DNA from 2 places in the Pseudomonas sp. 14P5.3.2 genome. Region 2 is predicted to be linked to the other one. Evidence: riboswitches for the same ligand, from Rfam matches in the RefSeq annotation. Region 2 holds a riboswitch; the other holds the start of a gene.
What was found. Region 2 has a riboswitch for cobalamin ahead of cobW (cobalamin biosynthesis protein CobW). Riboswitches for the same ligand answer to the same signal wherever they lie in the genome.
Positions count from the first base shown of each region.

Region 1: another riboswitch for cobalamin. It lies ahead of cobO (cob(I)yrinic acid a,c-diamide adenosyltransferase); the one in region 2 lies ahead of cobW (cobalamin biosynthesis protein CobW).

Region 1 covers NZ_JBYOKU010000056.1:17,697-22,651, forward strand. Annotated here, with positions in the region: gene AC27VU_RS27785 (PQQ-dependent sugar dehydrogenase) at 1-1,274, opposite strand, end outside; gene AC27VU_RS27790 (hypothetical protein) at 1,341-1,925, opposite strand; cobalamin riboswitch at 2,090-2,319, shown strand; gene cobO (cob(I)yrinic acid a,c-diamide adenosyltransferase) at 2,401-3,012, shown strand; gene AC27VU_RS27800 (cobyrinic acid a,c-diamide synthase CobB) at 3,009-4,358, shown strand; gene bluB (5,6-dimethylbenzimidazole synthase) at 4,406-4,955, shown strand, end outside.
Region 2 covers NZ_JBYOKU010000003.1:61,014-65,968, forward strand. Annotated here, with positions in the region: gene cobM (precorrin-4 C(11)-methyltransferase) at 1-77, opposite strand, end outside; gene AC27VU_RS03270 (cobalamin biosynthesis protein) at 159-572, opposite strand; gene AC27VU_RS03275 (CbtA family protein) at 569-1,267, opposite strand; gene AC27VU_RS03280 (CbtB domain-containing protein) at 1,279-1,476, opposite strand; cobalamin riboswitch at 1,599-1,819, opposite strand; cobalamin riboswitch at 2,873-3,085, shown strand; gene cobW (cobalamin biosynthesis protein CobW) at 3,184-4,254, shown strand; gene cobN (cobaltochelatase subunit CobN) at 4,258-4,955, shown strand, end outside.

The DNA.
Region 1 (4,955 bases), on a different contig from region 2:
TCATCCGCCACCAGCAAACCACCTTGCTGGTCGATCACCACCCCCACCGGGCGGCCCAAGGCGTTCTCATCCTTGTCGAGGAACCCGGTCAGCACATCGATCGGTTGTCCGTTCGGCTTGCCGGCGGCGAACGGTACGAAAATCACTTTGTAGCCACTGTGCGGTTTGCGGTTCCACGAGCCGTGCTGGCCGATGAAGGCGCCCTCCTTGAATTGCGCCGGCAGGCTGTTGCCATCGGCGAACGTCAGGCCCAGCGAGGCGGTGTGCGGGCCGACGGCGTAGTCCGGAGCGATGGCTTTGGCCACCAGATCCGGATTCTGCGGTTTTACTCGCACATCCACGTGTTGACCGTAATAGCTGAATGGCCAGCCGTAAAAACCGCCGTCCTTGACCGAGGTGATGTAGTCCGGCACCAGGTCGCTGCCGATTTCGTCACGCTCGTTCACCGCTGTCCACAGCGCACCCGTGGTGGGTTCCCAGGCAAGACCGTTGGGGTTGCGGATGCCCGAGGCGAAAATCCGGTGGTTGCCGGTGGCGCGATCGACTTCCCAAATCGCCGCGCGACCTTCTTCTTTATCCAGACCATTCTCGCCGACGTTGCTGTTCGAGCCGACGGTGACGTACAGCTTGCTGCCGTCCTTGCTGGCGATGACGTTCTTGGTCCAGTGGTGGTTCAGCGTGCCGCCCGGCAGGTCGGTGACCTTGATCGGCTGGGTCTTGATTTCGGTCGCGCCGGGTTCGTAGTGGAAGCGCAGCAGGCGATCGGTGTCAGCGACGTACAGGTCATTGCCGACCAGGGTCATGCCAAACGGCGAGTTGAGGTTTTGCAGAAACACCGTGCGCGTTTCGGCCACGCCATCGTGGTCGGCGTCGCGCAGCAGGGTGATGCGGTTCGGGCTCGGCACGCCAGCACCGGCCTTGCCCATGACTTTCTTCATCACCCAGCCACGAATGCCGGTGCTGTCATCGGGTTTCGGTGGGGCGTTGGTTTCCGCCACCAGCACGTCGCCGTTGGGCAGGACATAGAGCCAGCGTGGATGGTCGAGGCCTTCGGCAAACGCTGCCACTTGCGTGCCGGCTGCGGCGGTCGGTTTGCCGCCGGCGGGCCAGCCGATCGCCGGGGCGATGTTCACCGTCGGGATCAGGGTTTTGTTCGGTTCGGGCAGTTTCGGTGACGGACCGGTGCCGTCGGAAACTTGCAGGCTGGAGGATTCACCACAGGCGGCGAGCCCTCCGGCGAGGGCGATGACGAGAGCGAGTTGGGTTTTGCGCATTACTGATCTTCCCTATGAATGCATGCCTAATCATAGAGGAGTGTGCGCACCCGATGGTTCAACCGCTCAACCGCGGGCCTCTTTGAACAGCACGGCGATGCCCGGGTGATAGTTGCCCGCTTCGCTGCGCAACTTGCGGTAGGCGTAGGGGAAATACCAGGCCACTGCGCAGCAGTGTTCCTTTTGCAGGTCGTCGACCATGTCCTGCAACTCTTCGGGGCTGGCGCTGTGCTGGGCTTTCTGCGGGGCGACGAACAGGCAGCCGAGCTTGAGGTCGCTGGCAAAACTGATGCGTTTGGCGTCGCTGGTGATCTCCAGCAGGGCCTGGGTCAGGTTGAGGTTGTTGACTCGCGGCCAGCGCTGGGTCGCCTGAAGATAGGCGCGGTCTTCGGCCCCGGCAATGAACAGATCGGCGCGGGCGTTGCGTTCGCCGTCCTCGTTCTGTTTGCGCGTGGCGGTATCGCAAAGGGTTACCAGCTCGGCCATCCATGCCGCCGCGGAGAGCAGTCCGAGATTGGCTTTCTCGTCATGCCAGTAAGGGGTGTCGTTGTCGCCGCGTACAGCGTTGTAGCGGTCGATACAGTCAAACCAGCGTTCAAGCATCGGGCGCAGGAATTCCAGGCGCGGGTTGCTGATGATCATGCCTTGCATCGTCATCATCCTTATTGTTGTGATGTGCTTTTTCAACCAAAAGCATGGCTCTTTGATATCACTTGTCTCAGTGTGGCACAAGATTGGCGTCAGATAATTGATCGGCGACAGTTATTCGCCCGACGGCCCCCTCTTTAATTGACGCTCCACCCCCAACCCTCTAACCTTCGCGGCTTGTTTCAGGTGCTCTGTGACCTGTGTCGACAGAGTGAAACAGGGAAGTCGGTGAGGGTTGTCTTCAGGCGAAGAACGATCACGATCCCGGCGCTGCCCCCGCAACGGTAAATGAGTGAAAACTGTGCATTGAGCCACTGTGTCGACGACGCGGGAAGGCGCGCAGTCAGGCGATTCGCCGCTCATGAGCCCGGAGACCGGCCTGATCCATCCAGCGGCATCACGGTGGGCGATGCCAGGCTTTTTGCCGTCTATTCTTGTGCCTGCCCGCCGTTATCCAGCCTCAACGGAGAGCTCCCCCATGACCGATTCCCCCGAGCGCGACGAACGCCATCTGGCGCGTATGCAGCGCAAAAAAGCCGTGATCGACGAACGCATCGCCAATTCGCCTGACGAATGCGGCCTGGTGCTGGTGTTGACCGGCAATGGCAAAGGCAAAAGCAGCTCGGCGTTCGGCATGCTCGCCCGCGCCATGGGCCATGGCATGCAGTGCGGCGTGGTGCAGTTCATCAAAGGCCGCAACAGCACGGGCGAAGAACTGTTCTTCCGCCGTTTCCCCGAGCAAGTGCGCTTTCACGTGATGGGCGAGGGCTTCACCTGGGAAACCCAGGATCGCCAACGTGACATCGCTGCCGCCGAAGCCGCGTGGGCCGTATCCCACGAGTTGCTGCGCGATCCGTCGATTGGCCTGGTGGTGCTGGACGAACTGAACATCGCCCTCAAGCATGGCTACCTCGATCTGGATCGAGTGCTCAGCGACCTGCAGGCGCGTCCGCCGATGCAACACGTGATCGTCACCGGTCGCGCGGCCAAGCCGGAAATGATCGAGATGGGCGATACCGTCACCGAAATGGGCATGCTCAAACACGCCTTCCAGGCCGGCATCAAAGCGCAGAAAGGCGTCGAACTTTGAATCAACCACGTCACTGTCCGGCGGTACTGATTGCCGCGCCGGCCTCCGGTCAGGGCAAGACCACCGTCACCGCCGCGCTCGCTCGCTTGCATCGCAATCAGGGGCGCAAGGTGCGCGTGTTCAAGTGCGGCCCGGACTTTCTCGACCCGATGATTCTCGAGCGCGCCAGCGGTGCGCCGGTGTATCAACTGGACATGTGGATGGTCGGCGAGCAAGAAAGCCGCCGCCTGTTGTGGGAAGCCGCCGCCGAAGCCGATCTGATCCTGATCGAAGGCGTGATGGGCCTGTTCGACGGCACGCCGTCCAGCGCCGATCTGGCGCGGCATTTCGGCGTGCCGGTACTCGGCGTGATCGACGGTACCGCCATGGCCCAGACCTTTGGCGCGTTGGCGCTGGGGCTGGCGCGTTATCAGCCGGATCTGCCGTTCGCTGGCGTGCTGGCCAACCGTGTCGGCACTTTGCGTCATGCGCAATTGCTCGAAGGCAGCCTCACCGAAGGTTTGCGCTGGTACGGCGCATTGTCCCGGGAAACCGGGATCGAGTTGCCGAGCCGCCATCTCGGTCTGGTGCAGGCCAGTGAACTGAATGATCTGGATCTGCGTCTCGACGCCGCCGCCGAAGCCTTGGCCAGCAGTTGCGAGGTAGCGCTGCCACCGGCCGTGGCATTCGCCGCGCCCGAAGTGATCCCTGCTGAACCGCTGCTCGACGGCGTGCGCATTGCTGTCGCTCGCGATGAGGCTTTTGCCTTCACCTATGGCGCCAGTCTCGATCTGCTGCGGGCGATGGGCGCCGAGTTGAGCTTCTTCTCGCCGATCCGCGATACGCAATTACCCGAGGCCGACAGCCTGTATCTGCCCGGTGGTTACCCGGAATTGCACCATGTCGCGCTGGCGCAAAACACCGCGATGCTCGACGCGATCCGTGCGCACCACGCCGCCGGCAAACCGCTGCTCGCCGAATGTGGCGGCATGCTCTATCTGCTCGACGCGTTGACCGATGTCGACGGCACCCGCGCCGAACTGGTGGGGCTGCTGCGCGGTGAGGCGGTGATGCAAAAGCGTCTGGCGGCACTGGCACTGCAAGCGGTGGATTTGCCGGAAGGTTCGTTGCGCGGTCACACCTATCACCATTCCCTGACCAGCACCGATCTGACGCCGATTGCCCGAGGCCTGAGCCCGAACGGCGGGCGTGGGGCCGAGGCGGTTTATCGGGAGGGGCGGATGACGGCGTCGTACGTGCATTTCTACTTTCCGTCGAATCCGACTGCGATTGCCGCATTATTTGCGCCAGACCTCAAGGTCGCCTTCGCGAGCAAGCTCGCTCCCACAGGGGATCGCGTTTCTTGAGCAAGCACCCCGTCCAATGTGGGAGCGAGCTTGCTCGCGAAGAGGCCATGACCGACAACGCATATTCCGAGGCCGAGCGCACAGCGATCTATAAAGCCATCGCCGAACGCCGCGACATGCGCCACTTCACCGGCGGCACGGTCGAACCGGAGCTGCTGCGCCGCCTGCTCGAAGCCGCGCATCAGGCGCCCAGCGTCGGCCTGATGCAGCCGTGGCGCTTCATCCGCATCAGCGATCGCGCCTTGCGCGGGCAGATTCAGCACCTCGTCGAAGAAGAGCGCATCCGCACCGCCGAAGCCCTCGGCGAGCGCAGCGACGAGTTCATGAAACTCAAGGTCGAAGGCATCAACGACTGCGCCGAAGTGCTGGTCGCAGCGCTGATGGATGATCGCGAAAAACACATTTTCGGTCGTCGTACGCTGCCGGAAATGGACATGGCCTCGCTGTCCTGCGCGATTCAGAATTTGTGGCTGGCGTCCCGTGCCGAAGGGCTGGGCATGGGCTGGGTTTCACTGTTCGAACCGCAGGCATTGGCCGACCTGCTGCAGTTGCCGGCCGGGGCCAAGCCGCTGGCAGTGTTGTGCCTGGGCCCGGTCA
Region 2 (4,955 bases):
CTGCGGATCAGCCGCTGGCCTTTGACAGTGATCAATTCCGGGTCGCCGGGGCCGGCGCCGATGAAGTAGACGGTCATGAAGAAATCCTGTGAAAAACGGGGCAGGGCAACGCTTCAGATGAAGATTGCTCATGATCAAACAGGGGGATTATCGGGATTTTACGCAGCGCCGGCCAATGCCAGTGTCGCCTGAGCGTATTTCTGCCGGGAAATCAGCAGTTTTGCCGGAGCCTGGATCAACTGCTCGGCGAGGGCCAGCGCGGCACTTTCCGCGACGCCATAGCAACCGGTGCGCTCGTAGGCGATCTGTGAATGATGGCTTAGCCGCTGCTGGTAACTGGCCAATTCGTCGCTGCTGAAATACAACAGCGGCAAGGCCAGTTGCGCGGCCAGCTCCTGCAAACCGGGCTCATCGCGCTTCAAATCGATGCTGGCCAACGCCTTGACCGCTTCGAGTTCGATGCGATGTGCCTGTAATGCCTGATCGAGTAACGCGCGCAGCGTACTGGCCGGGCAGCCGCGCTGGCAGCCCAGGCCGACCACGAAGGTCGGCGCTGCGCGGTCATCGGTCATGCGTGGTATTGACCAGCGCTTTTGCGGCGGAACAACCAGGCGCTGATCAGGCCCAGGGCCAGCCAGAACGCCACGTTGGTCAACTGCGAAGCGATTTTGAACTGGGCTTCCAGTGCTTCCGGGGCGAGCATCGAGTGCACTTCCGGTTGCGGTGCGCCAATCACGTGCGGCACGGCAAGAATCGCCACGCCCAGCAGCTTCATCAGCCAGTGACGGCTGAACACGATCAGCGCCAGGCCGACTGCAGTGGAGGCGGCGGTGCCGATCCACCACGTTTGCCGCGAAGCCAGATCGGCCGCCGCGGTGCCTGGCAGTTCAGGCGGCAGGCCGAGGGTTGGCGCGAGGACGAAGGTCGCGTAACCGGCGAGGCCCCAGAGCAGGCCCTGCGAGGTTTTGGTCGGTGCGCGCAGGGTGTATAGACCCGCGAGCATCAGGGCGAAACCGACCGCCACCACCAGATTGCCGCCGGTGGTCGAGACCACGCGCTGCCAGCCGTTTTCCGGCTCCCAGGCTTCGGCGTCGTGAGTGTGTGCGGCTGTGCCGGCGGCGTGTTCGTGAACGGCCACCGGTTCGGATTTCTCGAAGGTTTCGGCCTGCAGAATCAGTGGCGAGACCCAGAAGCTTTGCAGCAGGGTCAGCAGCAGGGCGGCCAGCAGACCGGTGAAGCCTGCGGTTTGCGCAATACGCTTGATCATGTCGGCAGGTCTCAGTGGCACGGGAACGCGGCGCTGTGGCGGGTATCGTGAGCGGCGTTGTGCACCGCTTCGATGTGCGAGAAGCCGGCGAAGTACACCAGACTGGCGCCCAGGATAGACGCGAAGATCGCGGCGGTCAGGCGTTGGCTCAACGTGGCGGTGCTGGAGATTTTGTCGGTGTTGCTGCCGGTGCTGCTGATGATTGACATGGCGCTTCCCTCTGGAGTGTCAGCGGGTTGATAGAGCGCATGAAAACCCCTGCGAGTCGGGCACGCAGAGGTTCGAACAGCGCCCGCCCACCGCGGGTTTGTTATGTTCAGCGACGCAAAATGCGCACTGTGTGTTGCGGGCCGGTCTCCGGGCTCACGAGGGGTTGGCGTCAGGCCGACCTGCAAGCGTCACCTTCCCATGCCGTACGGCACAGTGGATTCGACGCTTCGCTCGCTTACCGTTGCGGGGGCAGCACCGGACTGACATGGCTTTGAGTAAAGCACATGATTCACCGGTTTCCCGTTTCACCCTGTGAAGGGCACCCGTAACAAGTTGTGTAGGAGAGCATGGGTTGGGGAATGTAGTCAATTTTGTGGGTGGATCCGGTGCTGCGGGTGTTGCTGATTAGGGTTCCGCCCTTACGGCGGGTCACTTTTGGCAAACGCCCCAAAAGTAACCAAAAGGTCTGTGCCCTGACGTTCGGCCCTCGCTTAGGCTCGGGTTCCTTCGCTCCGGGATTCATCCGGGGGGCAGCGCCTACGGTTTGCTTCGCTGCACCTCCTCTCGCTGTGTTTGGCTGCGCCAAACGGTCGCTGCGCTCCCACCCCCGGATAACTCCCTCCACTCAGCCTGCCGACGGGCCCTGAGATCAAAAGCTTTACTCGAGCTAACGCTCATTGTGTTGAGTGGGGCGGCTGCGCCGCATGGGGCTGCACGCAATCTGAACTGTAGGAGCCAGCCTGCTGGCGATGGCGGCCTGACAGCCGACCAATTTCTTGCGGATGCACCCGGCTCAACTGTGGGAGCGGGCTTGCTCGCGAAGGCGGCCTACCAGCCGACCAATTTCTAACTGAATGCATCCAATGCCATGCAGGAACTGCCGAAGGCTGTGATCTTTTGATCTGCTTTGGCTTTGGCTTTGGCTTTGGCTTTGGCTTTGGCTTTGGCTTTGGCTTTGGCTTTGGCTTTTGATGTGGCTTTTGATCTTCAGCCCCTTCGGCAGGCCGAGCGAAGGTGTCCATCCGGGGGTTAGGCGCGCAGCGCCATGCGGCGAAGCCGCATCCATCGAGAGGAGGTGCAGCGAAGCAAACCGTAGGCGATGCCCCCGGATGGACACCGTAGCGAGGGAACACTGAGCCTCAGCGAAGTGCCGTACGCCGGGGCAAAGCCTTTTGGGTTACCTTTTCGGCGTTTGGAAAAGGTGACTCGCTGTAAGAGCGAAACCGCCAGCGGCGACACCCGCAGAAACGGATATGCCCCCAATCCAAAAAAACCAAACCCCTTAACGCGAAGTCTGGCAAAAGTGACCCGCCGCAACGGCGAAACCGTAATCAGCAACCCCCGCAGCAACGGATATGCCCCCAATCCAAACATTGACCCATCCTCAAGCCATGCGTAGCCTTGCGCTTTCGAGGTTCTTCGGCCCACGCCGAAGCTAAGAAGGGAACGCGGTCAAAGCCGCGGCTGCCCCCGCAACTGTGAACGGTGAAATTCGTTGCCACGCCACTGCCAGCTCAATCCACAGAGCCAGCGGGAAGGCGCAGCGAATGCCGGGCCCAAGGCCTGAACACCGTCAGCCAGGAGACCTGCCTCGTCACAGATTTCTCACTACAACCGGGCGGGGTGATCCGGTGGCGAATTCTTCCGCGCGCACGTTCGCAGCGGATCTCGTCCCGTATGCCCGCCCCCTTGCCAAAGGGCATCCGATGAAAACACTGGCCAAACTCCCCGTCACCATCGTCACCGGTTTTCTCGGCTCGGGCAAAACCACCTTGCTGCGGCACATGCTCGACAACGCTCAGGGCCGTCGCATCGCCGTGATCGTCAACGAGTTCGGCGAACTGGGCATCGACGGTGAAATCCTCAAGCAATGCACCATCGGCTGCACCGAAGAAGAAGCCACCGGCCGCGTCTACGAACTGGCCAACGGCTGCCTGTGCTGCACGGTCCAGGAAGAGTTTTTCCCGGTGATGCGCGAACTGGTTGCGCGTCGCGGCGACCTCGACCACATCCTGATCGAGACGTCCGGTCTGGCCCTGCCAAAACCACTGGTGCAAGCTTTCCAGTGGCCGGAAATTCGCAGCGCCTGCACGGTTGACGCGGTGATCACCGTGGTCGACAGCCCGGCCGTGGCCGCTGGCACGTTTGCCGCGTTCCCGGATCAGGTCGATGCCCAGCGCAAACTCGATCCGAACCTCGATCACGAATCGCCACTTCATGAGTTGTTCGCCGACCAACTGGCCAGCGCCGACCTGGTGATCCTGAACAAGGCCGACCAGACCAGCGCGGAAGATCTGGCTCGCGTTCGCGCTGAAGTCGCCGAAGAACTGCCGCCCGCAGTAAAAATCATCGAAGCCAGCAACGGTCGCCTGCCGCTGGACGTGCTGATCGGCCTCGGCGCCGGCTCTGAAGAACACATCGACAGCCGCCACAGCCATCACGACCACCACCACGACGGTGATGACGATCACGATGACCACGATCACGACGCCTTCGATTCGATCTCGATCGAACTGCCGCAAGCCGACGAAAGCCTGCTGCTCGACGCGCTGACGCAACTGGTGGTCAAGCACGGCATCCTGCGCGTGAAGGGCTTCGCGGCGATTCCGAACAAGCCGATGCGCCTGTTGATTCAAGGCGTAGGCACGCGTTTCGACAAGCACTTCGACCGGCAGTGGGGTGCTGACGAAGCGCGCGTCACCCGTCTGGTGCTGATTGGTCAGGAACTCGACGCTGCGCAACTCGAAGCGCAACTGCGCGCCGCGCTCAGCGTTTAAGCCATGCACCTGCTCAGGACCCAGCCCGGCGGTTTCGTGTCGGATGACAACATTGCCGACCTTGGACAAACCCCCGCCGAGCTGGTGATCCTGTGCAGCGGCGATTCCAGCCTGGCGCTGCTCGCCGAAGCGGCGCAGCAATTGCCCGAGGATTACCCGAGCCTGCGCCTGGCCAATCCGATGCAGGTGCAGAATCACGCCTCGGTCGATCTATATGTCGATGAGGTGTTGCGTCACGCCAAGGTGATTCTGATTTCGCTGCACGGCGGCATCGCCTATTGGCGTTACGGTGTCGAGCGTCTGGTGGAATTGTCCGAGCGCGGCGTGCAGGTGATTCTGGTGCCCGGTGATGACCGTCCCGACCCGGAACTCAGCGACCTGAGCACCGTGCCCGCCGAAGATCGCGACCGCCTCTGGCAGTTCCTGCGTCAGGGCGGCATGGGCAATGCGCTGGATTTCTTTCGTTGTCTGGCCAACCGCTGGCTGGCGCGGGATTACGCCTGGGGCGAGCCGCAAGCGCTGCCGCGTACGGCGATTTACCACCCACAGAAAAACACCGCCGCACTGAGCGACTGGCAAGCCGAATGGCTGCCCGGTCAACCGGTCGCGGCGGTGTTGTTTTATCGCTCGCATTTGCAAGCGGCCAACACCGCGTTCATCGATGTGTTCTGCCAGCGCTTGCAGGCGGCGGGGCTTAATCC